Regions from separate parts of the Alishewanella sp. SMS8 genome, predicted to be linked through region 1. Evidence: predicted binding sites of a transcription regulator. Region 1 holds the regulator's gene; each other region holds the start of a gene.
The links. The regulator sigma-54, encoded in region 1, starts transcription at its own class of promoters, with help from an activator protein. The targets are predictions, from matches to a motif close to GTTGGCACGNNNNTNGNNT.

Region 1 (7,960 bases):
GCTCGATACCATGTATATCAATAGCATTGCCCTGATCATCTTATATGGCCTGCTGATGGGCACCTCATTGTATTTTGAAGCCGCGTTATTAATTGCCATGTTAGGTTTTGTCAGCACGGTGGCCGTGTGTAAGTTTTTATTACGTGGCGATATCATCGAATAGGAGAGAATATGCAAAATTGGATGGAATGGGTAATTGCCTTCTTTTTATTACTCGGTGGCAGCTTTGTGTTAATTGGTTCGATTGGTTTAACGCGGATGCCCGATTTTTTTATGCGCTTACATGGGCCAACAAAGGCGACCACCTTGGGTATGGGCGGTATTTTGTTAGGCTCGATGTTGTTTTTTAGTGCGGCACCCGGTGAGATCAGCGTGCATGAATTGTTGATTACTATCTTCTTATTGATCACCGCGCCAATCAGTGCACATATGCTCATTAAAGCTGCCCTGCATCATCAGACTGAGGCGATTGCGCGGACTACAGGTGAGCAAGAACTCAAGCGAGGGCAATTACAAAACAGCAGTCGTTCGCATATTAAGTCGAATTTACCCTAAAAAACCTAGCAATAGCGTAAAGCACAAGCTTTACGCTATTCGCCAAAACCGGTATTAATTAATAAAGTAATCGCGTCTAATGCTTCAGCAGCGTCAGGGCCTTCGGTGGTCACTGTAAGGGTTTTACCTTTACTACTGGCCATCATCAGCAAGGCCAGTACGCTGCCGGCATCTGCTGTTTTACCATCTTCTTGCACTAATTCTACTTTGGCATCAAATTGCTGGCTTAACTGCACTAGCTTGGTTGCGGCACGTGCGTGTAGGCCTAGGGCATTAATAATCGTGACTGTTGCAGCTAACTTATCGGCCATGATGTCTGACTAATTCCCGATGGCGAATTTGTACATCTTCGCGTTGGCTGCGGTAGGTTTCGGCTAGGCTTTGTGCGATATACACTGAACGATGCTGGCCACCTGTGCAACCAATCGCTATCGTTAAGTAGCTGCGATTGTTACGTTCGAGATGAGGTAACCAGCTGGCGATAAAGGTATTGATCTGCCACGTATATTTTGCAACCACGTCTTGTGAGGCGAGGTAATCTTTAACTGGCTGATCTAAACCTGTGAGCGGTTTCAGATCCGGCTCCCAATGTGGGTTGGGTAAAAACCGCGCATCGAACACAAAATCGGCATCCTTTGGAATACCATATTTAAAACCAAAGGATTCAAAGAGTATCACTAAACGGCCGGTCTTTTGGCCTAAGATCCGCTCACGTAATTGCTCGGCCAGTTGATGCACATTCAGCTCAGTGGTATCGATATATAAATCGGCGCGGCTAGAGATAGGATCTAATAACTGTTGTTCACGTGAAATGGCTTCATCGAGCGACATCGCTTGATGGGATAGCGGATGCAAGCGACGCGTTTCGCTAAAGCGCTTAATTAGCGTGGTGTGATCCGCATCCAAATATAAAATCGTCAGTTCCAGCTTGCGCGGCAGATACGACAAAATGTCTGATAACTCATCGGGATCGCTCGGTAAGTTACGCACATCAATACTCACGGCAACGCGTTCATATTGGCCCATTACTGCAGTTGCCAGAGTCGGTAATAGATTAACCGGGAGATTGTCGACGCAGTAATAGCCGAGATCTTCCATGACTCTTAGAGCAACCGATTTGCCAGAGCCTGAGCGACCACTGACGACGAGTAGTTTCATGACTCACCTGTTTTTTGGCTATAGTCGAGTAGTAGCTGATACAGTTGTTCATCTGACTCGACATGGCGGATTTTTTTGGTTAAGTCTTTCTGACTCAACAATTTGGCAATACCGGATAACGTACTTAGGTGCGTTTGGCATTGCTCAGTGGGTATTAAAATAGCGCAAAAAATATCGACGGCTTGGTTATCTATCGCATCAAACGCGATAGGGTCTTTACTGACCACAAACACCAAAATCGGTTGAGTTACGCAGTCAAGTTTGCCGTGAGGAATGGCGATACCGCCACCGATGCCGGTTGAACCGAGTTTTTCACGGGTCATTAAGGCTTCAAGAATCGTGTATTCAGATAGTTCGGGAAGCTGCTGGTGAGCCAGTTCGGCGATATATTCGAGGATACGTTTTTTACTGTTAAATAGAACTGCACTTTTCGTGCAGTTCTCCGCTAACATTGCGTTTAAATTCATAATAATGTCTTAGTGTCGTGACAGTTTTTCTTTGTGTTTAATGACCTGCCGATCGAGTTTGTCTATTAACTGGTCAATCGCAGCATACATGTTTTCGTTCTCAGACACCGCAAACACTTCGCCACCGGTGAGATGGATTTTAGCTTCGGCAATCTGTTGTAATTTTTCCACGTTTAAGATGACATGTACATTATTAATGTTCTCGAAATGACGCTCTAGCTTAGCAAATTTATTCTCGACATAATCTTTTAAGGCTTCGGTAATTTCGACGTGACGGCCTGTTAAATTGATTTGCATAGACTCTTCCTTTTAGTTAAGACACTTACAGCAGGGTCTTTCGTTGATTTGACGGCGGAATAAACAACGATTCGCGGTATTTAGCGATAGTTCGCCTAGCCACGTTTATCCCTTGTTCTAACAAAATCTCCGCCATTTTACTGTCACTTAGCGGTTTTGCCGGATTTTCTGCCGCCACCAATTTTTTAATAAAAGCACGAATGGCAGTGGAAGAACATTCACCACCACTCTCTGTACTAACATGACTGGAGAAAAAGAACTTAAGTTCAAAAATTCCACGTGGTGTATGCATATATTTATGAGTGGTGACGCGTGAGATCGTCGACTCATGCATACCGACCATTTCTGCAACATCATTCAATACCATCGGTTTCATGGCTTCTTCACCATGCTCAAAAAAGGCTTGTTGTTGCTGCACAATGCAATTGGCTACTTTGAGTAAAGTATCGTTTCGGCTTTCTAAGCTCTTTAAAAACCATTTAGCTTCTTGCAAGTGCGAACGAATAAATTGCGTATCAGCGGAATTTTTAGCGGTTTTGCTCATCGCCGCATATTGCTGATTGATCCGTATTTTGGGCATAGCGTCAGCGTTTAATTCGACTTGCCAACGACCTTTTACTTTTGTCACCGTGACATCAGGAATCACATACTGCTGTTCTTGTTTAATCACATCAGCACCCGGCCGTGGATTTAAACTGTGGATCAACTGCATGACTTCCTTTAACTCTTCTTCTTTGAGTTTAGTCACGCGCATCAAAGAACGAAAGTCTCTATTTGCTAAAAATTCGGTATAGTTGCTAATAATGAGTTTTGCATCATTTAAATAGGGGGTAGTTGGCTCAAACTGCCGTAACTGCACCAGTAAACACTCTTGCACCGAGCGCGCGCCAACCCCGACCGGATCAAATAATTGAATGCGTTTAATCACGGCTTCAACTTCGTCGGCCTCGACCTCGTTAGATTGCAGTGAGTCGAGTATTTCTTCGCAGCTGATACTTAAAAAACCATTGTCATCGATGGCTTCAATAATGATCTCAGCAATAGCCCGGTCGATTTCAGAAAAGGGCGTCAGTTGCATTTGCCAACGTAAATAATCTTGCAGGGTATCGCTGGTTTCACCCTGATACACCATATCGTCATCAGGCATGTTGCCACTGCTAACAGGGGCGGCACTGACTAAGTCATCCCAGTTATTATCTAGCGGTAAATCTTCTTGGATGTTTTGTTGATTCAGATCATCGCTGGTATCGCGATCGGCAGCGTCTTTTTGCTCTGAGTTTTTGTTGCGTGGATCGTCAAGGGTATCGCGATTGATATTGCCAAGACTGTGATCAACCTCATCTGGCTGACGTTCGAAATCATCATCGCCTTCGAGTAACGGGTTCGCGTCTAACGCTTCCTGTATTTCTTGCTGTAGCTCAATGGTAGACAACTGTAATAGGCGTATCGCCTGTTGCAGTTGTGGCGTCATGGTAAGCTGTTGTCCTAGGCGGAGTTGCAAAGAGGGCTTCATGTACCTGTAATTCTCTCCTGAATGCGCAGTTGCGTTCTATCTTCTTTACTATAGCCTGAATTGCTCACCTAGGTATACATCACGTACCTGCTGATTTGCTAGAACATCTTGCGGAGAACCGGCTGCAATCAGTTCGCCATGACTGACAATATAAGCGATTTCACAAACATCTAACGTTTCACGCACATTATGGTCAGTAATGAGAACACCAATGCCACGTTGGGCGAGGTGTTGAATGATTTTTTTGATATCAAGTACTGAAATCGGGTCAACGCCAGCGAACGGTTCGTCTAATAAAATAAAAGCGGGATCAGCGGCTAATGCTCGCGCGATCTCAACCCGACGACGCTCGCCACCAGATAACGCCATCCCTAAACTGTTGCGGATATGGCCGATATGAAATTCTTCTAATAAATCATCGGCAATTTCAGCGCGGCGTTGCGTGCTTAAATCTTTGCGGGTTTGCAAAATGGCCAATAAGTTTTCATGCACAGTCAATTTACGAAAAATCGAGCTTTCTTGCGGTAAATAACCAATGCCGGCGCGGGCACGTTGGTGGATCGGAGCAAAAGTAATATCTTGCTCGTTGAGGGTAATGGTGCCTTTATCCGAGGGAACTAAGCCAACAATCATGTAAAAGGTTGTCGTTTTACCTGCACCGTTAGGGCCCAATAAACCGACGATTTGCCCTGCATTGACCTCTAAGCTGACATCTTTCACTACCTGCCGGCTTTTATAGCTTTTGGCGAGGTGCGAGACCACTAACTTCATGGATTGTCCTTGTTTTCTGGGGTGAAAATCGTGGTAACGCGACGATTTTGCTCACCTTCAGCACTTAATTGTTGTAATTCAATGTTGTAACGGATCACGGCACCGCGCACTAAGCTACCGCTTTGCATCACTTCGGCATTACCCGATAACGTTAAAATTCGGCTGGCACGGTCAAATCGGATCTCATTCGCTTGAGCGGTTACAGGACGATCACCTTGCAGAGTTTGTGAATAGGTCGCCGGTGAGCCTGTTGTAATAAACACCTCTTTACCTTTACCAGCACTGGCGTCGACTTCAAGTTTGTCTGCTTTGATCAACATGGACCCCTGACGTACGACAACGTTATCGGCATAACTGGCAATGCTGTCAATTAATGAGGCTAAGGTTTTATCTGCATCGACCGAGATGGGCTGTTTATGATCCGGTTCGGCGGCCAAACTAACGGCAGAAAAAAAGGCCAAAACAATCATTAAGCTATTAATTTTCATTGAAATATACCGTCTCTAAATGCTTTTGCAATTGTATGGTTTCTTTTGTTAAATCGACATGCATACCTTGCCCTTTAATGAAAAAACCGGCGCCGGTGATCTGAACGATTTCATGCGTATGAATACTTTTTTCAGGCAACATCAGTTGTAATGAGGCCGTTTCAACGCGTTCTACTAAACCTAGGGTTTGTTTGTTTTGCAAAACCACTTGGTTTTCCAAAATAATCTTATCTTCAGGAAACCAGACACCTTGTAAGCTACTGATTTCCCAAGCAGGCTGATGTGCTTTATTAAACAGGGTATAGCGCGGTTGATCAAACTGCGTAAAGCCGAGCTGTTCAAAATGCTCTAATTTCAGCGCCTGCACGTGATCGGCAATATAGCCCTCATTGTCGTAGATGCGCAAGGTAACATTTTCAGCAATGTAATCCGGTTGAAATTCTCGATCCACTTGCAGATCCACTTGCTCAACGCTGGGATTCAACCACAGGTAGCCCGCGACTATCACGAGTAACATGACGATGAGCACAAAAAACTTTCTCATGAGCTGCTGCCATCAAATTGTAAAAATCGCTGTTGCGCAATCAGTAACAGATCGCATAATTCGCGCACTGCACCAAAGCCGCCAGGTAATGACGTTGCTAAATGGGCGTGCTTTTGCAAATAAGGATGTGCATCTTTTACCGCGACGGCTAAGCCACAATGTTGCATGACTTGCCAATCGGCCAAATCATCACCGATATAAGCGACTTGGCTGGCATCTAATTGCAGTTCAGCGAGCAGCGCTTGAAATGCAGCTGTTTTATTTTCTTGCCCTTGATAAATATAGGGCACAGTTAGCGATTTCATACGCTGCTCCACAATGGCCGATTGTCGCCCTGTTATCACGGCTACTTCTATGCCAGCTTGGCGCAGTGCTTTAATGCCATAGCCATCCCGGGTATGAAAGGCTTTTAGCTCTTCACCTTGATTACCTAAGTAAATGCGCCCATCCGAAAATACGCCATCGACATCACAGATAAGTAATTTAATATCAGCCGCGCGGCTGGCGTTAGTATCACTGATAGCTTGGTACAACTGGCGATATAAGTCCATGTTACATTACTCCTGCTCGCAGTAAGTCGTGCATATTCATGGCGCCGATTGGCTCGCGCTGCTCGTTAACAATGATCAGGCCATTAATTTTTCGTTGCTGCATAATATTTAACGCTTCGGCGGCGAGCATTTCTGCTTTAACCGTAATGCAATTGACCGTCATCACCTTGGCAATAGAGGTGCTGTGTATATCAATACGTTGATCAAGAATACGTCGTAAATCACCGTCTGTAAAAAGCCCAGCTAAGCGACCTTGTGCATCGACCACGGTGGTCATGCCGAGCCCTTTGCGTGAAATCTCTAATAAGGCATCTTTAATGCTGGCCTCTTGCGGTACGATAGGCACTAAATTCTCTTTATGCATTAAATCTTCTAAGCGCAACAATAACTTGCGACCAAGGCTGCCACCGGGATGCGATAACGCAAAATCATCGGCTGAAAAGCCTCTAATATCTAACACCGCGACAGCCAAGGCATCACCCATCGCCAGTGTCGCCGTGGTGCTGGCGGTGGGCGCTAGGCCAAGTGGGCAAGCTTCTTGAGGTACAGCTACACATAAGTGAATATCGGCCAAGCGCGCTAACGTAGAATCCGCTTTCCCGGTCATGGCGATCAGTGGAATACCCATGCGTTTGATAATTGGCACTATGGTCAGTAATTCTGCTGTTTCACCAGAATTGGAGATGGCGATAACGATATCGTCTTTTGACAACATACCCAAATCACCATGGCTCGCTTCGCCTGGATGCACAAAAAAAGCCGGAGAGCCAGTAGAGGCGAGGGTTGCCGCTATTTTGTTGGCAATGTGGCCAGATTTACCAATACCGCTGACGATAACTTTACCTTTATTATCGAGTACCAGCTGACAAGCGCGCTCAAAATCATCATTAAGATATTGTTCGAGTTGTCGAACGGCTTCGGCTTCGATGCGTAATACCGCTAAAGCCTGTTCACGGAAAGTCTTTGTGGTCATAACCAAGTTTACGCCAAATGAGTAAATAACAAATATTGGTAGCCAATAAAGCCGCTTAAAAGCAAGCCACCTTCTAATCGATTGATACGTTGTTGCTTGCCGATACGTATTGACATTAATAACAGTGCAAAGGCCGCCGCGATCATCACGTAACTATCCCGCGTACCAGCATTAATATCGAGTGTTGAAGGCCCAATCACTGCGCCTAAGCCTAACACGGCTAAAATGTTAAAAATGTTTGAGCCGATAATATTGCCCAGCGCCAGATCATCTTCGCCTTTTATTACGCCTATGACGCTTGCGGCGAGTTCGGGCAAACTGGTGCCGATAGCAATAATTGTTAAGCCGATGATTAAATCACTCATTCCAGCATAACGGGCAATGGTGACTGCACCCTGAACCAATAACTGCGAGCTGGCTAATAACAACACTAAGCCGGCGATAACCCAAAACACCGCCTTTAGAGTAGAGGTTGGGGGTGGAATTTCTGATTCAATTTCGCTGATAAGCGGATCGGTTGGGCTGGCATGCTTACCCCAGTACACCAACAAACTGATAAAGCTGAAAAAAGCGATAAGCAAGATAATACCTTCAGCCCGCGTTAAGTTATGGTCTGATAAAAAATAATATCCAACAAAGGTGA
Region 2 (7,960 bases), 170 kb from region 1:
CCAAAGGCTAAGGCACCAAAAGCGCCATGCGTTGAAGTGTGCGAGTCGCCACACACGATGATCATACCTGGCTGCGTTAAGCCTTGCTCAGGGCCAATGACATGCACAATGCCTTGATCGGGATGAGTTAAATCCAAAATCGGGATCTGGTTTTCGGCACAGTTTTCGGCCAGCGCTTCAAGTTGTTTGCGCGAGGTTTCACCGGCGGCATCTAAACTGCGCTTTTGCGTGGATACGTTGTGATCCATGGTGGCAAAAGTGAGATCGGTACGACGCACATGACGCCCAGCCAATTTTAAACCTGAGAAAGCCTGAGGCGAGGTCACTTCGTGGATCAAATGCCGGTCTACATATAATAAATCGGTGCTGGCATTAATTTTACCCACAACATGGCTTTGATAAATCTTCTGATATAGCGTTTGGCCCATCAGTTGTTCTCCTGGCGTAAAGTGGCAACAATGGCAGCGCCAACGGCGGCCGTTCCATAAGTCGATTTCGGGTTAATATCGCGGGTAACAATGTGTTGCTCTAAGCAAGACTGCACTGCTTTCTCAATAGCTTGCGCCGCGGTTTCTTCCGCAAAGCTGTAACGCAGCATTAAGGCGACACTGAGAATTTGTGCGATAGGGTTAGCAATACCTTTGCCGGCAATATCTGGGGCGCTTCCGCCCGCGGGTTCATATAAACCGAAACCACTGCCGTTTAAGCTGGCAGAGGGTAATAGACCCAATGAACCGGCAATGGCCGCAATTTCGTCCGATAAAATATCGCCAAACAAGTTATCGCATAGCATCACGTCAAATTGTTGCGGGCTGCGGATAAGTTGCATGGCGGCATTATCGATATACATATGCTCTAGGGTGATGTCAGGGTATTCTTGTGCTACTCGTTCAACGGTTTCGCGCCATAAAATACTGGTTTGCAGCACGTTGGCTTTATCAATCGAGGTCACTTTTTTGCTACGTTTGCCGGCGGCTTCAAAGGCAACGCGGGCAATCCGTTCGATTTCTGGTACGCTGTAGCGCTGAACATCATAAGCATCAACAGCGGTACGGCCTTTCTCACCGAAATAAATACCGCCGGTCAGTTCACGAATACATAACACATCCATGCCCAGTGAGCTGACGCGGGGGTGTAGCGGTGATAACTCTGCAAAGGCAGGATAAATTTGCCCAGGGCGCATATTACAAAACAAATCAAAGGTTTTGCGCAGGGGTAACAATGAGCCACGCTCTGGTTGACTGTCTGGCGCTAAACCGGTCCACTTAGGGCCGCCGACCGAGCCAAATAAGATAGCATCACTGTTTTTACAAAGTGCTAAGGTTGCCGCAGGTAAGGGCTCACCGGTTGCATCAATCGCAGCGCCACCGACTAAAGCTTCTGTTAGGCTTAAGCTAAACTGAAACTTTTCTGCCACTACGTTTAACACTTTAATGGCTTCGGCCATAACTTCTGGGCCGATGCCATCACCGGCCAATACGGCTACTTTATAATGCTTACTCATCATTCACCTGCTGTCTTGTTAATGTGTGATTCGTGATTTTTCGCTTGCTTGTGGGCATGGATCGTTTGAGCGCGTTGGATCATATTCAGCACATGCACATAGGCCAGCACCGAAGCACGTACGATATCGGTGGCTAAACCCGCGCCATGAAAGCGTTGGCCTTCATATTCCGCGGTAATATCGACCTGGCCTAAAGCATCTTCGCCACTGCCTTTGGCCGACAAATTAAAATCGACCATCTTGATCTGCAACTGGCTAATGCGTTGCACGGCTAAGAAAGCGGCTTCAACCGGGCCATTGCCCGTTGCCGCTTCGGTTACTACCTTGCCTTCACAACTTAAACCCACTGTGGCGCTTGCCACATGGCCGGTATGCGTAGAAGAGCTTAAAAACTCTAATTTGTAGAATTCGTCTTGCTCTTGTAAGTTTTGGAAAAACACCAAGGCTTCTAAATCGTAATCAAATACCCGACCCTTTTGATCGGCTAAGGCCAAGAAGCTTTGATAAACCTCTTCTAATTGATAATCCTCTTTGGTGTAACCCAGCTCGGCTAAACGATGTTGAATGACATGGCGACCCGAACGCGAGGTTAGGTTTAATTCGTTTTGTCGAATACCGACGTGCTCTGGCGACATTATTTCGTAGGTGTTCTGTGCTTTTAACACGCCGTCCTGATGAATACCCGAGCTGTGTGCAAAGGCATTTTCACCGACAATGGCTTTATTCGGTTGGATCGGCATATTACAAATTTGGCTAACCAAATGAGAACTACGATAAATTTCGGTGGTTTTAATATCGGTGTACAAAGGCGCTAACACGTCTTTGCGGGTATTGATGATCATCGCCACTTCTTCTAGTGAGCAATTACCAGCACGTTCCCCGATGCCATTGACCGTACATTCGATTTGGCGTGCCCCGGCTTGAATGGCACTGATACTGTTCGCCACCGCTAAGCCTAAATCGTTATGGCAATGCACGCTTAAGCGCGCTTTATCAATATTCGGCACCTTGCTTTTTAAGCTATGAATAATGGCAGCGAACTCGTTCGGGATGGTGTAACCGACGGTATCGGGGATATTAATGGTGGTTGCGCCGGCAGCGATGGCGCGTTCAACTATCCAGCATAAATCGTCAATCGGTGTACGTCCGGCATCTTCACAAGAAAATTCAATATCGTCGGTGTAGCGGCTGGCTAACTTAATGGCGGCGACAGCTTGTTCAGTGGCTTGGGCTAGAGTTTTGCGCAATTTGTACTGCAAGTGTAAGGGCGAGGTGGCAATAAAGGTATGAATGCGGCGGCGCTCGGCATCTTTTAACGCTTCGCCACAGGCTTCAATATCAGCACTGACTGCGCGAGAAAGACCACAAATAACCGGCCCTTTAACTTCACGGGCAATACGCTGCACTGAAGCAAAGTCACCTGGGCTAGATACCGGAAAGCCCACTTCCATCACATCAACATTTAAGCGGGCAATAGCATGCGCCAGTTGAATTTTTTGCTTTTGGCTTAAGCTGGCGCGTAACGCCTGCTCACCATCACGCAAGGTGGTATCGAAAATCCAAATTTTGTTATCAGCACTCATCACGCTTTCCTTTTAATGGCCTTAGGCGTACAACATGCCGGAAGTAATAAAAAAACCCCGGCCAAGGCACGGGGTTTTAGTTTATCGGTAGTGAACGCTCACCAATAAGCACGACCCCGTGCAGCGCAGAGGAGCACGAGGAGTAGGCTAATGATGTAGGTCACAACTGAAGAATTCATTTACTGTATTGCTGCCTTATTTACAGAACGCCATATTAATAACATGGTTATTTTTGCAGTGCAACAGTATAGATGGCTAAATGGATAAAAACTTTGGTTGTAGATTGCGCAATTTTCAGTGTGTTGCCCAATTTTCGATGGGCTCTTTACTTAACCACGTTGCACCTAAGCCGCGACGACGTTAGATTAAGGCTTGCTGATTTTTAAGGAACGTCTTGTGCAAGTGAAACTGATTTTCTCGGCCCTAACCATGGCCACATTACTGGGCGCGTGTCAAAAAGCGCCAGAACCCGTTGTGACAACAGATGCGTGGTCGCCTTTGGCTCAGCGTTATGTCAGTTTAGTTTTGGCACTGGGTGAGCATGATAAAAGTTATGTCGATGCCTATTATGGCCCTGCCGAATGGGCAGAACAGGCCAAAACGGCTGCGCAATCAGCGGCAGAGATTGCCACTGCGGGCAGTGCTTTACAGGCTGAAATCAGGGCGTTAAGTGCAACGGATGCGCAGCTACGATTACGCCAACACTATTTAATTACGCAATTAACGGCCTTAGTTAGCCATGCGCAAACGCTGGCAACGGGCAAGCGGGTCAGTTTTGAGCAACAAGCACAACAATTGTATGACACCTTGCCGCCGCAACGTGATTTGGCCAGTTTTGATACTGTTTTAGCTGAGCTAGATGCGCTAGTGCCGGGCGAGGGGGATTTAACCGAGCGAGTGGTTGCATACCGCGCGGGCTTTGTGATCCCGCAAGATAAACAACAGCAGGTCTTTGAGCGGGCGATAGCTGAGTGTCAGGCTCGCACGCTCAGTCGCATAGATTTACCCCAGCAGGAGCGTTTTACGTTGGAGTTTGTCGAAGACAAACCCTGGAGTGGCTATAACTGGTATCAAGGTGCGGCTTATAGTCTGATCCAAATTAATATCGAGCGACCCATTGATATCGCGCGCGCGGTCGACTTGGGGTGTCATGAAGGGTATCCAGGACATCACACTTATAATGCATTGTTAGAACAGAAATTAAAAAACGAGTTACAGTGGGTCGAATTTAGCGTTTACCCCTTATTTAGTCCGCAGTCGTTAATCGCGGAAGGTACGGCAAACTATGGTATTAGTATGGCGTTCCCTGGTGAGCAAAAGATGCAGTTCGAGCGCGATGTGCTCTATCCGTTAGCGGGCTTAGATGCTGCGTTGGCTGCAGAGTATGAGCAATTTTTAAAGTTAATGGCTCAACTAAGCTATGCCGGTAATGAAATTGCGCGGTTATACCTCAATGGTGAAATTGATGCGGCAACGGCGCAAAGCTTACGCCAGCGTTACTTATTGCAAAGTGAAGCAGAGGCCAAGCAAGGCATTCGGTTTGTTGATACCTATGGCGCCTATGTGATCAACTACAATTGGGGCAAAGATTTAGTGAAGAATTATATCGAGCAAGGCGGCTCTGAAGATGAGCGCTGGCAACGTTTTATCAGTTTGTTGTCAACGCCGAAGTTGCCCTCTTCTATTGCTTGGGAATAAAATGCTCGCCGTTGCCCGTCGCTCGTGTTTACATGCGCGACAGCTTACTTAAACCGATAAACAGGAAATTGCATGGAACGTTACTTTGAAAGACTGATGTATGGCACGCGCTGGATCATGGCACCGATATATCTGGGTTTGAGTTTATGTTTAATGGCATTAGCCATTAAATTTTTTCAGGAAATATTTCATGTTATCCCAATGATTTTTAGCATGAAAGAAGTAGAACTGATCCTGATCACCCTAAGCTTAATTGATATTGCTTTGGTTGGTGGTTTGTTGGTGATGGTGATGTTTTCAGGTTATGAAAACTTTGTCTCGCGGCTCGACTTACACGGCCATGATGACAAGTTAGGTTGGTTGGGTAAGTTAGATTCTAACTCACTGAAAAACAAGGTAGCGGCGTCTATTGTTGCAATCTCGTCCATTCATTTGCTAAAAGTGTTTATGAATACCGAATCTATCGATAACGATAAGATTAAATGGTACTTATTGATCCACATTACTTTCGTATTATCTGCTTTTGCGATGGGTTACTTAGATAAAATTTTGCGCGACAAGCCTGATGCAAAAGCCGTGAGTGTTGAAAACAGTAAACTATAACATTTAGCCGGTACTCGACATAACAGCGTTGAGTTAACAAGGTTTTTTGTATAACTCAGGCTAAGTAGCTACGAGTAGACCTATTTATTAGGATCGGTTTATGTGTAGTTACTTTGTCTAACGAGTTGCTAAAGTGACAGCTTTTTTTACAGTCTGGTTAGACCTCTTTTTATAAGCACGTAAAAATCAATGGCTTAATATTTTGGCATTTATTTTGCTTTGTTTTTTAGTGTTGTTTCTTGTCATCTCTAAACAACCTCGAATTCTTAATCGTGAATAATGACCCATCAAATGATATTTGGAGTACAGATGAAACTTAAGGTATTAGCACTTTCGCTAGCATTTACCCTTTCAGCGGCTTTTCTACCGGTCTCGTCAGCTCATGCTGGTTTAATCACTGCCGATTCTTCAACTTGGAATGCTACAGGTACCGCTCTTGCAAGAAACACTGGGCTTTTGAATGCCAACAGCTTTTATATTTGGAATGTTGATACTAACTGGTTTATTCGTTGGACTTTTAGCACGGCTACAAACATAAACGGTACGCTTAACCTACCCACCGGCAGCACATTAAGCTTTCACTCACCTGAGTCAGGTACCTATGATTCGTTAAACAAGACTACGGGGGCTTTCACTTCTTATGTGGCCGGTGGTTATCTTGATGGTCTGAATTTTACCTTAGCTGCCGGTGAAGTTTTCGATTTTCAGGTATTTAAAACTAACAATACTGCTTTTACTTATGATGTTTATAGCGGCTCCACTTTAATTGAGTTGGCGTCTTTAAGTAATAACAACCAAAACAACAACGGCATATTATTAAGCTATAATCCGCCTAGAACTGCTAATATTGCTGCAGTACCAGAACCCACTACTCTTGCTTTAATCGGTTTGGGTTTATTAGGTTTGGGCGCGGCTCGTCGTCGTAAAGCATAATTATTGCTTGATGTAAAAAAACCAAAAGCTCGGTTAAATGGCTTTTGGTTTTTTTGTTTGTATTGTCAGTTTACCTTCTACAATAAGTTTCAATAGCCTTGCTATTAGTAATACTTCAAGCCGTCAGCCTTACCTCTAAACGCGTAATAGGCTACTGCGGTATAGGCCGCAATCACCGGAATGACCACCACTGCGCCAAAGAAAATAATCAGTAGCGACTCCCGCGAGCTGGCCGCTTGATAAAGTGTCATTTGGTTTGGCACGACAAATGGATAGAAACTTAGGGCTAAACCGATAAAGCTGCTGATAAAAATCACGTTACAAATGGCAAAGGGCAACCAAGCACCGGCATCTTTTGGCAGTGGTAAACGTTTCAAGGCCAAATAACCAATAACAAACATGGCAAAGCACAACAACGGGATCGCAGCAAAGAAATAGGCTAATGGCGGTTCAGTCCACACTTGTAACACGTTAGCGTTGACCATAGGGTTAATCAGGCTCACCGCCAAGATCCCGCTGAGCGTTAACACGCCCGCTATTTTACAGTGCTTAATGGCATGCAGTTGCAGCTCACCGCTGGTTTTGCCAATCAGCCAGGCATTACCAATCATCGCATAGGCGGCCGTAACACACAGACCGCTGAAGCACGCGAAAATAATACTGCCCGTATGATACTGTAAACCCATCACATAAATGCCCAGCATAAAGCCCTGACTGAAGGTTGCTAACAGCGATCCGGCTTTAAAGGTGTAATCCCAGTACACTTTACGCTGAGTTTTTACCTTAGCCCGAAAGTCAAAGGCAACACCGCGTAAAATTAAGCCGATGAGTAACATGGCCGTGGGCAAATATAACGCATGTAAGATAGCGCTGTGCGCGGCGGGAAAGGCAACCAGTAACAAACCTACCGCCAATACGAGCCAAGTTTCATTGGCATCCCAAAACGGGCCAATCGAGGCAATGGCCGTATCGCGCCAAGCTTCGTTGCCCATCGGTAGGGTGATGCCGACCCCTAAATCATAACCATCTAAAATGGCATAGAGTAAAATCGACAGGGCAGTCAGGCCACCAAAAACCAGGGCCAAATGTTCGGCCGTTAACCAATTCATCATGCTGAAGCTCCTGTGGCTTTGTCAGTGGCTGGCGCGTTTTCAGGTAAACCTGGCATCGTCAGATCATACTCTTCTACTTCTACCGCACGCTTGGCTAACCAGAACAGCGTTTTGATATAGAGCACCAGCAACACGGCATACAGCACTAAATATAAGCCTAGGGTTAGCGCGACATGCTCACTTGGCACGGTAGTTACCGCGTCACGTGTTTTTAATAAGCCATACACTAAGTAGGGCTGCCGTCCAATTTCGGTGACATACCAGCCGGCTAGGGTGGCGACCCAGCCCGAGAACGTCATACCGATAAGGAGTTTTAAATGCAGCGGTGTCAGCGTTTTATGCCTCACTAGTTTAATACTGCTCCACCAAGCCACTAGCAGCATCAGCATGCCGATTCCCACCATAACGCGGAAGCTATAAAACACTGGCGCAACGGGCGGATGCTCGCCGACAAATTCATTTAAACCTTTCAGTTCGCCATTCGCATCGTGCGTTAAAATTAAACTGGCTAATTTCGGGATCTCAAT
Region 3 (7,960 bases), on a different contig from region 1:
CTCAGTGCCGCCAGTGCCGAAGAAGCCTTGCTGCTATTAAAAAAACAAAGTGTGCAGCTGGTGATCAGTGACGTGCAAATGGGCTCGGTATCCGGTTTAACCTTGTTAAAAACCTTACGCGAACAATATCCGCAATTACCCGTACTGATGATGACGGCCTATGCCACTGTGCAAGATGCGGTTGAGGCTATTCGTTTAGGGGCGATTGATTATTTATCGAAACCGTTTTCACCTGAGGTGCTGGTCAGTACGGTAGCGCGTTATGTGGTCGCTGAGCCAACAGACAGCTTTACGCCGATTGCCGCGGCCGAGCAGAGCAAAGCCTTGTTACAATTGGCCGAGCGGGTGGCGCATTCTGAAGCCAGTGTGATGATCTTAGGCCCCAGTGGCTCGGGAAAAGAAGTGCTGGCACGGTATATTCATCAACAATCAGCCCGTGCAGCTGAGCCTTTTATCGCCATTAATTGCGCAGCGATCCCTGATAATATGTTGGAATCTACCCTATTTGGTTACGAAAAGGGTGCGTTTACCGGCGCGGTGGCGGCGTGTCCGGGTAAATTTGAACAAGCACAAGGCGGTACCATCCTGCTGGATGAAATTACTGAAATGCCGATGAATTTGCAGGTTAAACTCTTACGAGTGCTACAAGAGCGCGAAGTAGAGCGGTTGGGCAGTCGTAAGACTATTAAGTTGGATGTGCGCATTTTAGCCACCAGTAATCGAGAGCTTGCTCAAGCGGTAGCCGATGGCCTGTTTCGTGAAGATTTGTATTATCGTTTAAATGTCTTTCCGTTAAGTTGGCCTGCATTAGCCCAGCGCCCGGAAGATATTGTGCCATTGGCGGAGCATTTATTGCGCCGGCATTGCCATAAACAACAACGGCCAACCTGCCAGTTGAGTAAAGCGGCTAAGCAGCGTTTAACCCAGCACAGCTGGCCAGGGAATGTGCGCGAGCTCGATAATGTGATCCAGCGTGCTTTAATTTTACAAGGCGGTATTGAGATTGCGGCGGCTGATATTTTATTAGAAGTGCCGGGTTCACTTGGGCAAAGTGCCGTGCCACGCGTGCAAGGTCTTAGTGCGACCATGGCAGATAGCACTGATTTTAAAACTGAAATTCATGAGCAAGAGCATAAGCTTATTCTCGCCACGCTACAGGCTTGTGCTTTTAAACGCAAAGACGTAGCAGAAAAACTCGGTATCAGTGATCGCACTTTGCGTTACAAATTAGCGCGGATGCGCGAGTCAGGTATTGATATTCCGGCTTAAGCTAGCCTCATACGTCATTTCACTACAAAGCCTTACGCTGCTTGGCAACGAATGCCGATGCTGCGTAAGGCTATCTTGTTATAACCCCTGTTTTCCCTGTGTTTGGCGAGTTGGCACAACTTCTGCTTAGTCTGTTATATCCTCGTAAATAACAAAATTTTGACAGGCAGCATTATGGAAATTAAAGGTCAGGCGTTATATGCCCAAATGCAAAGCATGGCAACCCAAGCACGTGCTTTGCCCTTCGAAGCCGATCCAAGCATGGCGGTGCAGCCGACAAACAGCAGCCAGTCAGATTTTTCTACCTTGTTTAAAAACGCGCTAGGCAGTGTTAATGAATTACAGCAACAAGCTGGTGCAATGCGAAATGCCGTTGAATTGGGCGATCCAAAGGTGTCATTGGCGCAAGCCATGATTGCATCACAAAAATCCTCTTTGGCTTTCGAAGCGACCGTGCAAGTTCGTAATAAAGTGGTCGAAGCCTATAAAGAAATTATGTCGATGCCGGTCTAATTAGACAGACAGCGCAAGCAGGAGAAGTATGGTGGCAGATAATCAATCGACAGAACTGGCGTTAACCAACACCGATTTTAGTAATGACAATCAAGCGCAAAACAAGGCGGGCTTTTTAAGTTCCCTGGGTGGAAGTGGTGATTTGCTAAGACAGGTGACGTTGATCGTGGCGTTAACCATTTGTTTGGGTATTGCCATCTTGATTATCCTGTGGGCTAAAACCCCTGAAATGCGGCCACTAGGCACTTACAACACGCAGGAGCTTATCCAAACGCTCGATCATTTAGACGCGCAAAAAGTGAAATACAAATTAGAAGGTAACGTTATTTTAGTGCCTGAAGATTCTTTACAAGATGTGCGCTTAGGTTTGTCTCGTGCAGGTTTAAACCAAGAACCGTCATTGGGTACCGAGTTTTTATTACAAGACAGCGGTTTTGGGGTGAGTCAACGTTTAGAAATGGAACGGCTAAAACACAGCCGTGAGCAACAGCTAGCGAGAACTATTGAAGAGCTTCAAAGTATTGCCAGAGCTCGGGTACTACTGGCTATTCCTAAAGAAAACGTGTTTGCTCGACAACAATCCTTACCCTCCGCCACGGTCTTAGTCACTGCACGTGGCGGCCGAGTGATCCGCGATAGTGAAGTTGATGCGATTGTCGATTTAGTTGCCTCAGCCGTACAAAGTTTAGAGCCAAGTCGTGTCACCGTTACCGATCAAAATGGCCGTTTACTAAATAGCGGTTCTCAAAGTGGCAGTTCAGCCCGCAATCGTCGTGAATTAGAAATGCAACGTAGTCGTGAAGATGAGTATCGTCAGAAAGTTGATTCCATCTTATTACCGGTACTGGGCATGGGAAATTATACTGCGCAAGTTGATTTAATGATGGACTTTACCGCTGTTGAGCAAACCCAAAAACGCTATAACCCAGATTTACCAGCAATTCGTAGCGAAATGGTGATAGAAGAAAACAGCGTTGGCGGCGGCAGTGGCGGTATTCCTGGCGCATTGTCCAATCAACCGCCTATGCCTTCGGCAATTCCTGAACAAGCTACTGGGGGCAGTTCACAAGCGGTGATCCCGGGGCGCAATAGTCGTGAGTCTACCCGTAACTTTGAGCTTGATACTACAATTAGCCATACCACTCAGCAAAGTGGTGTTATACGTCGCTTAAGTGTGTCGGTTGCGGTCGATTATAAACAAGGCGTCCCTCAAGACGACGGCACCCTTGGCCCCGCCACTCCGATGGCGCAAGCAGAATTAGAGAATATTCGCCGTTTATTACAAGGTGGCGTTGGCTTTGATGTTCAGCGCGGTGATACTATTGAAGTGATTTCGGTACCTTTCGTTCGTGAACAAGTCGAAGCATTAACTGATGTGCCGATTTATGAACAAGATTGGTTCTTGCAAGTCGTTAAGTTGGTGATGGGTGGTTTGGTTATCATTGTGCTGCTACTCTTTATTGTACTGCCAATGCTGAAGAAACTCATGAACCCAACTGAAACCGTTGATACTTATGATGAACAAGCTATGACAAATGGTTTAGATCTGGGTAATGATGACGATATAGCTGTGGCACAATTTGATGAGAAGTCAGTCGGATTTGCCCCAGATGGCACCCTGATGTTACCCGATTTACATGGTGACGAAGATTTATTAAGAGCGGTGCGTGCCTTAGTGGCAAACGAACCAGAGCTGTCCTCATTGGTAGTTAAGAATTGGTTATCTGAAGATGAATGAGAAAAAAGAAGTTAAAATCTTTGATGTCAATAAGTTAGATGGTGTAGAAAAGGCCGCTATCTTATTACTGAGTTTGTCAGAAGAAGACGCCGCGCAAATTCTTAAGCATTTAGAGCCGAAGCAGGTTCAGAGGGTTGGTATGGCGATGGCGCAAACTACTGATTTGAACCAAGCTAAGATTTCAGCGGTACATCGGCGTTTTATCGAACAGATTCAGAATTTCAGCACCATTGGTTTCCAAAGCGAAGAGTTTATCAAGCGAGCATTAACGGCGGCGTTAGGTGAAGAGAAAGCAGCAAACCTGATTGACCAAATTGTTCTTGGTGGAGGGGCCCGCGGCCTCGACTCGTTAAAATGGATGGATTCAAAGCAGGTTGCCAATATTATTCGCAACGAGCACCCGCAAATTCAAACTATCGTTTTATCTTATTTAGAGCCGGAGCAATCGGCCGAAATCTTATCGCAGTTTTCAGAAAAAGTGCGATTAGACTTAACCATGCGCATTGCAAATCTTGAAGAAGTTCAACCCGCTGCGTTGCAAGAGTTGAATGAGATTATGGAGAAACAATTTGCCGGTCAAGCAGGTGCACAAACCGCGAAAATGGGCGGCTTAAAAGCAGCGGCCGATATCTTGAACTACCTAGATACCAACTTAGAAGGTCAGCTGATGGATTCTATCCGTGAGCATGACGAAGAAATGGCGCAACAAATTCAAGATCTGATGTTTGTGTTTGAAAACCTGATTGACGTTGATGATCGTGGTATCCAAGCCATTCTGCGTGAAGTACAACAAGATGTATTAATGAGAGCCTTAAAAGGCACCGATGAGAATCTGAAAGAGAAAATCTTGAAGAACATGTCGAAACGTGCCGCTGAATTATTACAAGACGATCTAGAAGCGATGGGCCCAGTTCGGGTAAGTGAAGTTGAAACCGCGCAAAAAGAGATTTTATCGGTGGCACGACGCTTGTCTGATGCCGGTGAAATTATGTTAGGCGGCGGCGGTGGCGAAGAATTCGTTTAAGCGCGAGGGCTAGATGAGTAAAGATGCGTTTCGATATAAAAAACCTTTTTCGCCTGACGAAGAGGTTTCCGATCTGCTGCAAACTTGGGATACCCCCGATATGACGGCAGATACCGAAATGCTGCCAGGGCATACTAATGCACTGAATTTAAGACGCCCAAGCCCAACAACTACCTCTGACCCAGCCGAGGAAGAAGAAAGCTTTAAACCGCTCACTGCGGCCGACATGGAGCAACTGCGCCAATCGGCTTATGATGAAGGCTTTGCCGAGGGTAAAGACGAAGGCTTTAGTAAAGGGTACAACGAAGGCCGTGAACAAGGGCAACAAGATGGCTTAACGCAAGGTTTGGCTGAAGGCAAAAAACAAGGCCTAGCGGCGGCGCAGCCCGATATCGATGAAAAATTGGCGCAACTAACGGCGTTAATCGAACAATTACAGCAACCGCTGGCCGATTTAAATCAGCAAGTTGAGCAGGCATTAACCGAGTTAGCTTTAGCAATGGCCAAAGTAGTGATCGGCGTTGAAGTCAAAACCAATCCTCAGGTGATTCTGCAAGCCTTGCAAGAAGCCACTGCGGCCTTACCGATGCAAGCGGGTCAACTGCTGATTAAACTGCATCCAGATGATTTAGCCATTATCCGCGAACATTATTCTGCAGATGATTTACAGCAACGCCAATGGCAATTACGTGCTGAGCCATTGGTAGAACAAGGCGGTTGCTTGGTAGAAGCCGAAAAATCCAGTGTCGACAGAAGTTTGACGCAACGTCTACAAAGCAGCTTGGAACACTTCCTGCATCAGTCCTCTCCAGAGTAAACCGCTTTTTATCTGACAATGCTGCTTATGCAGCACAACACAGGGGTTTTATGACTGAACCTGTCAGCTTGCTTAACCGTGTTAAGCAGCAACATCAGTATATACATCAGAGCCGGCCGATGGTTTCTGGCCGCTTAGTGCGTGTAGTTGGCTTAACGCTGGAAGCCGTGGGCTGCAGCGCGGCTATTGGCCAAGCCTGTTTAGTCGACAGTGCTCGCGGCCAAATTATGGCGGAAGTGGTGGGTTTTGCCCAAGAGCGCGTGTTTTTAATGCCGCAAGATGATATTGACGGCGTGGTGCCGGGCGCTCGGGTCACGCCGCTGTTGCAGCACAAAGGTGTGCCGCTCAGCATGGCATTGCTGGGGCGGGTAATTGATGGTGTAGGCCAACCGCTGGATGGCAAAGGGCCAATTACAGCAACACACTATGCTACAGGTAAAGGTAAACCGATAAATCCGCTACATCGGCGGCCAATTAAACAGCCGCTAGATGTCGGGATCCGCTCTATTAACGCCATTTTAACCGTTGGTAAGGGGCAGCGTATGGGCTTATTTGCCGGCTCTGGCGTTGGTAAAAGTGTGCTGCTGGGCATGATGACGCGCGGCACGGCTGCGGATGTCATTGTGGTGGGCTTAGTAGGTGAGCGGGGACGCGAAGTAAAGGAATTTATCGATGAAATTTTAGGTGACGAGGGTAAGAAACGCTCTGTCGTAGTTGCCGCACCGGCCGATGTGTCACCGTTAATGCGTTTAAAAGGCTGTGAAACGGCGGTGCAAGTTGCCGAGTATTTTCGTGATCAAGGCCTTGATGTATTACTGCTGATTGACTCTATTACACGTTATGCCCAAGCGCAGCGCGAAATTGCCCTGGCCGTTGGTGAGCCACCCGCCACGAAGGGCTATCCACCCTCGGTGTTCGCCAAATTACCGGCGCTGGTTGAACGTGCAGGTAATGGCTCGGGCAATCAAGGCTCAATAACCGCTTTTTATACCGTGCTATCAGAGGGTGATGATTTACAAGATCCGATCGCCGATGCGTCACGTGCGATTTTAGATGGCCACATTGTGCTGTCGCGCAGTCTTGCCGATGCCGGGCACTTCCCGGCAATTGATATTGAAAAATCGATCAGTCGAGTCATGCCCGCGGTAACCAGCGAGCAACACCAGTTGATGGCGCGCAGTATTAAGCAGTTATATGCCAGTTATCAGCAAAGCAAAGATTTAATTGCCATAGGCGCTTATGTACGAGGCAGTGATCCGCAGTTAGATTTGGCCATCAACATGTTGCCGCGCATCAATACCTTTTTACAGCAAGGCATGAAAGAAATTGTGCAATATGATGAGTGTCTGACGCTGCTTAGTCAGTTGGCTCCCCAACCGAAGCGAGCTAACTAATGGCCAATGAACGTTTAACGTTGTTAATTAAAGTACAAAAAGAGCGTGAGGAAACCTTGCAGGCGCAATTTGTACGAGCACAGCAAGCGTTTGTGCAGGCTGAGCAAAAATATCAAGGCTTAGCCGATTATCGCACTGAATATATTCAGCAAAGCTTGCAGCAAGGCAGTGCCGGCCTCGGTGGTCGCCAATATAATCAGTATGTAAGTTTTATCAGTAAGTTAGATCAGGCATTAACTCAGCAAGGTCGGGTAGTACAGCAAAATCGTAACGCGGCAGAGCAGCGGCGGCAAACTTGGTTAAAAATGCAAACCAAGCGTAAAGCTTTAGAGATCTTGGTAGAACAAGCTCGACAAAAAGAATTTCAACTAGCAGAAAAACAACAACAAAAACTGGCCGATGAATACGCGGCGCAACGTTTTTATCAACGTACTAAACAGACAGAGCAGTACTAAACCATTACAAATAGTTAAAAGTGGCGCGGTTTTTGTATGGTATTTGCATATAAATAGGCTTACACAGCAGCTTAGATGCAGGCGGAGTAACAGATGACTCAAGGCTTACAGTTTTCCCTAATGTTTAACGGCTTAGACAGCACGCCCTCTGGCGAGCAGGCTGCACCTGGGCAATTTAATGACCCGGCTAGTACGCAGCAAGCCGGCGTGTTTCAACAATTGCTGCAAGATAAGCAACAAAAGAGTACTGCAGGGCAAAATGTTGCCGCTAATTCGCGCCAAGCTGACAAAGCTCAAGCGACTTCTGTAGAAAGCAGCGAGTCCACAAAGCCTAGCATTACTAAGCCTGCTGTAACGACAGCCGATAATCGTGCAGTTGTTGCTGAGCCGAAAATGGTAACCGATCCCATGCTATTGGATAGCGTTGACGCATTAAGCGAACTCGCCCCTGATTTAGATATTGCCGAGCAGTGGTTGGGGTTAATTAAACAATCTACGGATACCAGTACACAGTTGCGTTACCGAGCGCAGGTGGCCGCTGAGTTTTTTCAAATTCAACCCAAACCAGATTTTCAAACGGTCGGGCCTGTACCCTTACCCGAAGATAGCCTTTTTAGCGAAGTAGATGCGCAGTTTTTTAGTTTAGACATGCCTGCTGGCGATGTTGAATTAAACACTTTTACTGCGGCACAATTGGCCGCGAGTATGCTACCCAAAGAGGCACTAACTGCTGAACAGCAAGCGTCAAAT

Region 2: the regulator sigma-54 is predicted to act here: its motif matches at 5,590-5,608, upstream of ORJ01_RS06240 (PEP-CTERM sorting domain-containing protein).
Region 3: the regulator sigma-54 is predicted to act here: its motif matches at 1,379-1,397, upstream of fliE (flagellar hook-basal body complex protein FliE).

The regions. Positions count from the first base shown of each region.
Region 1 is NZ_JAPJEA010000001.1:1,180,084-1,188,043, reverse strand. It holds gene ORJ01_RS05490 (K+/H+ antiporter subunit F) at 1-163, shown strand, start outside; gene ORJ01_RS05485 (Na+/H+ antiporter subunit G) at 172-555, shown strand; gene ORJ01_RS05480 (HPr family phosphocarrier protein) at 591-866, opposite strand; gene rapZ (RNase adapter RapZ) at 856-1,713, opposite strand; gene ptsN (PTS IIA-like nitrogen regulatory protein PtsN) at 1,710-2,183, opposite strand; gene hpf (ribosome hibernation promoting factor) at 2,190-2,477, opposite strand; gene ORJ01_RS05460 (RNA polymerase factor sigma-54) at 2,503-3,990, opposite strand; gene lptB (LPS export ABC transporter ATP-binding protein) at 4,039-4,761, opposite strand; gene lptA (lipopolysaccharide transport periplasmic protein LptA) at 4,758-5,249, opposite strand; gene lptC (LPS export ABC transporter periplasmic protein LptC) at 5,239-5,793, opposite strand; gene kdsC (3-deoxy-manno-octulosonate-8-phosphatase KdsC) at 5,790-6,344, opposite strand; gene ORJ01_RS05435 (KpsF/GutQ family sugar-phosphate isomerase) at 6,346-7,317, opposite strand; gene ORJ01_RS05430 (calcium/sodium antiporter) at 7,326-7,960, opposite strand, start outside.
Region 2 is NZ_JAPJEA010000001.1:1,348,491-1,356,450, reverse strand. It holds gene leuC (3-isopropylmalate dehydratase large subunit) at 1-428, opposite strand, end outside; gene leuB (3-isopropylmalate dehydrogenase) at 428-1,507, opposite strand; gene leuA (2-isopropylmalate synthase) at 1,504-3,087, opposite strand; gene ORJ01_RS06250 (hypothetical protein) at 3,484-4,785, shown strand; gene ORJ01_RS06245 (TIGR00645 family protein) at 4,858-5,388, shown strand; gene ORJ01_RS06240 (PEP-CTERM sorting domain-containing protein) at 5,668-6,321, shown strand; gene ORJ01_RS06235 (cytochrome d ubiquinol oxidase subunit II) at 6,426-7,430, opposite strand; gene ORJ01_RS06230 (cytochrome ubiquinol oxidase subunit I) at 7,430-7,960, opposite strand, start outside.
Region 3 is NZ_JAPJEA010000003.1:127,679-135,638, forward strand. It holds gene ORJ01_RS11025 (sigma-54 dependent transcriptional regulator) at 1-1,269, shown strand, start outside; gene fliE (flagellar hook-basal body complex protein FliE) at 1,444-1,782, shown strand; gene fliF (flagellar basal-body MS-ring/collar protein FliF) at 1,811-3,520, shown strand; gene fliG (flagellar motor switch protein FliG) at 3,513-4,544, shown strand; gene fliH (flagellar assembly protein FliH) at 4,558-5,361, shown strand; gene fliI (flagellar protein export ATPase FliI) at 5,412-6,755, shown strand; gene fliJ (flagellar export protein FliJ) at 6,755-7,210, shown strand; gene ORJ01_RS11060 (flagellar hook-length control protein FliK) at 7,304-7,960, shown strand, end outside.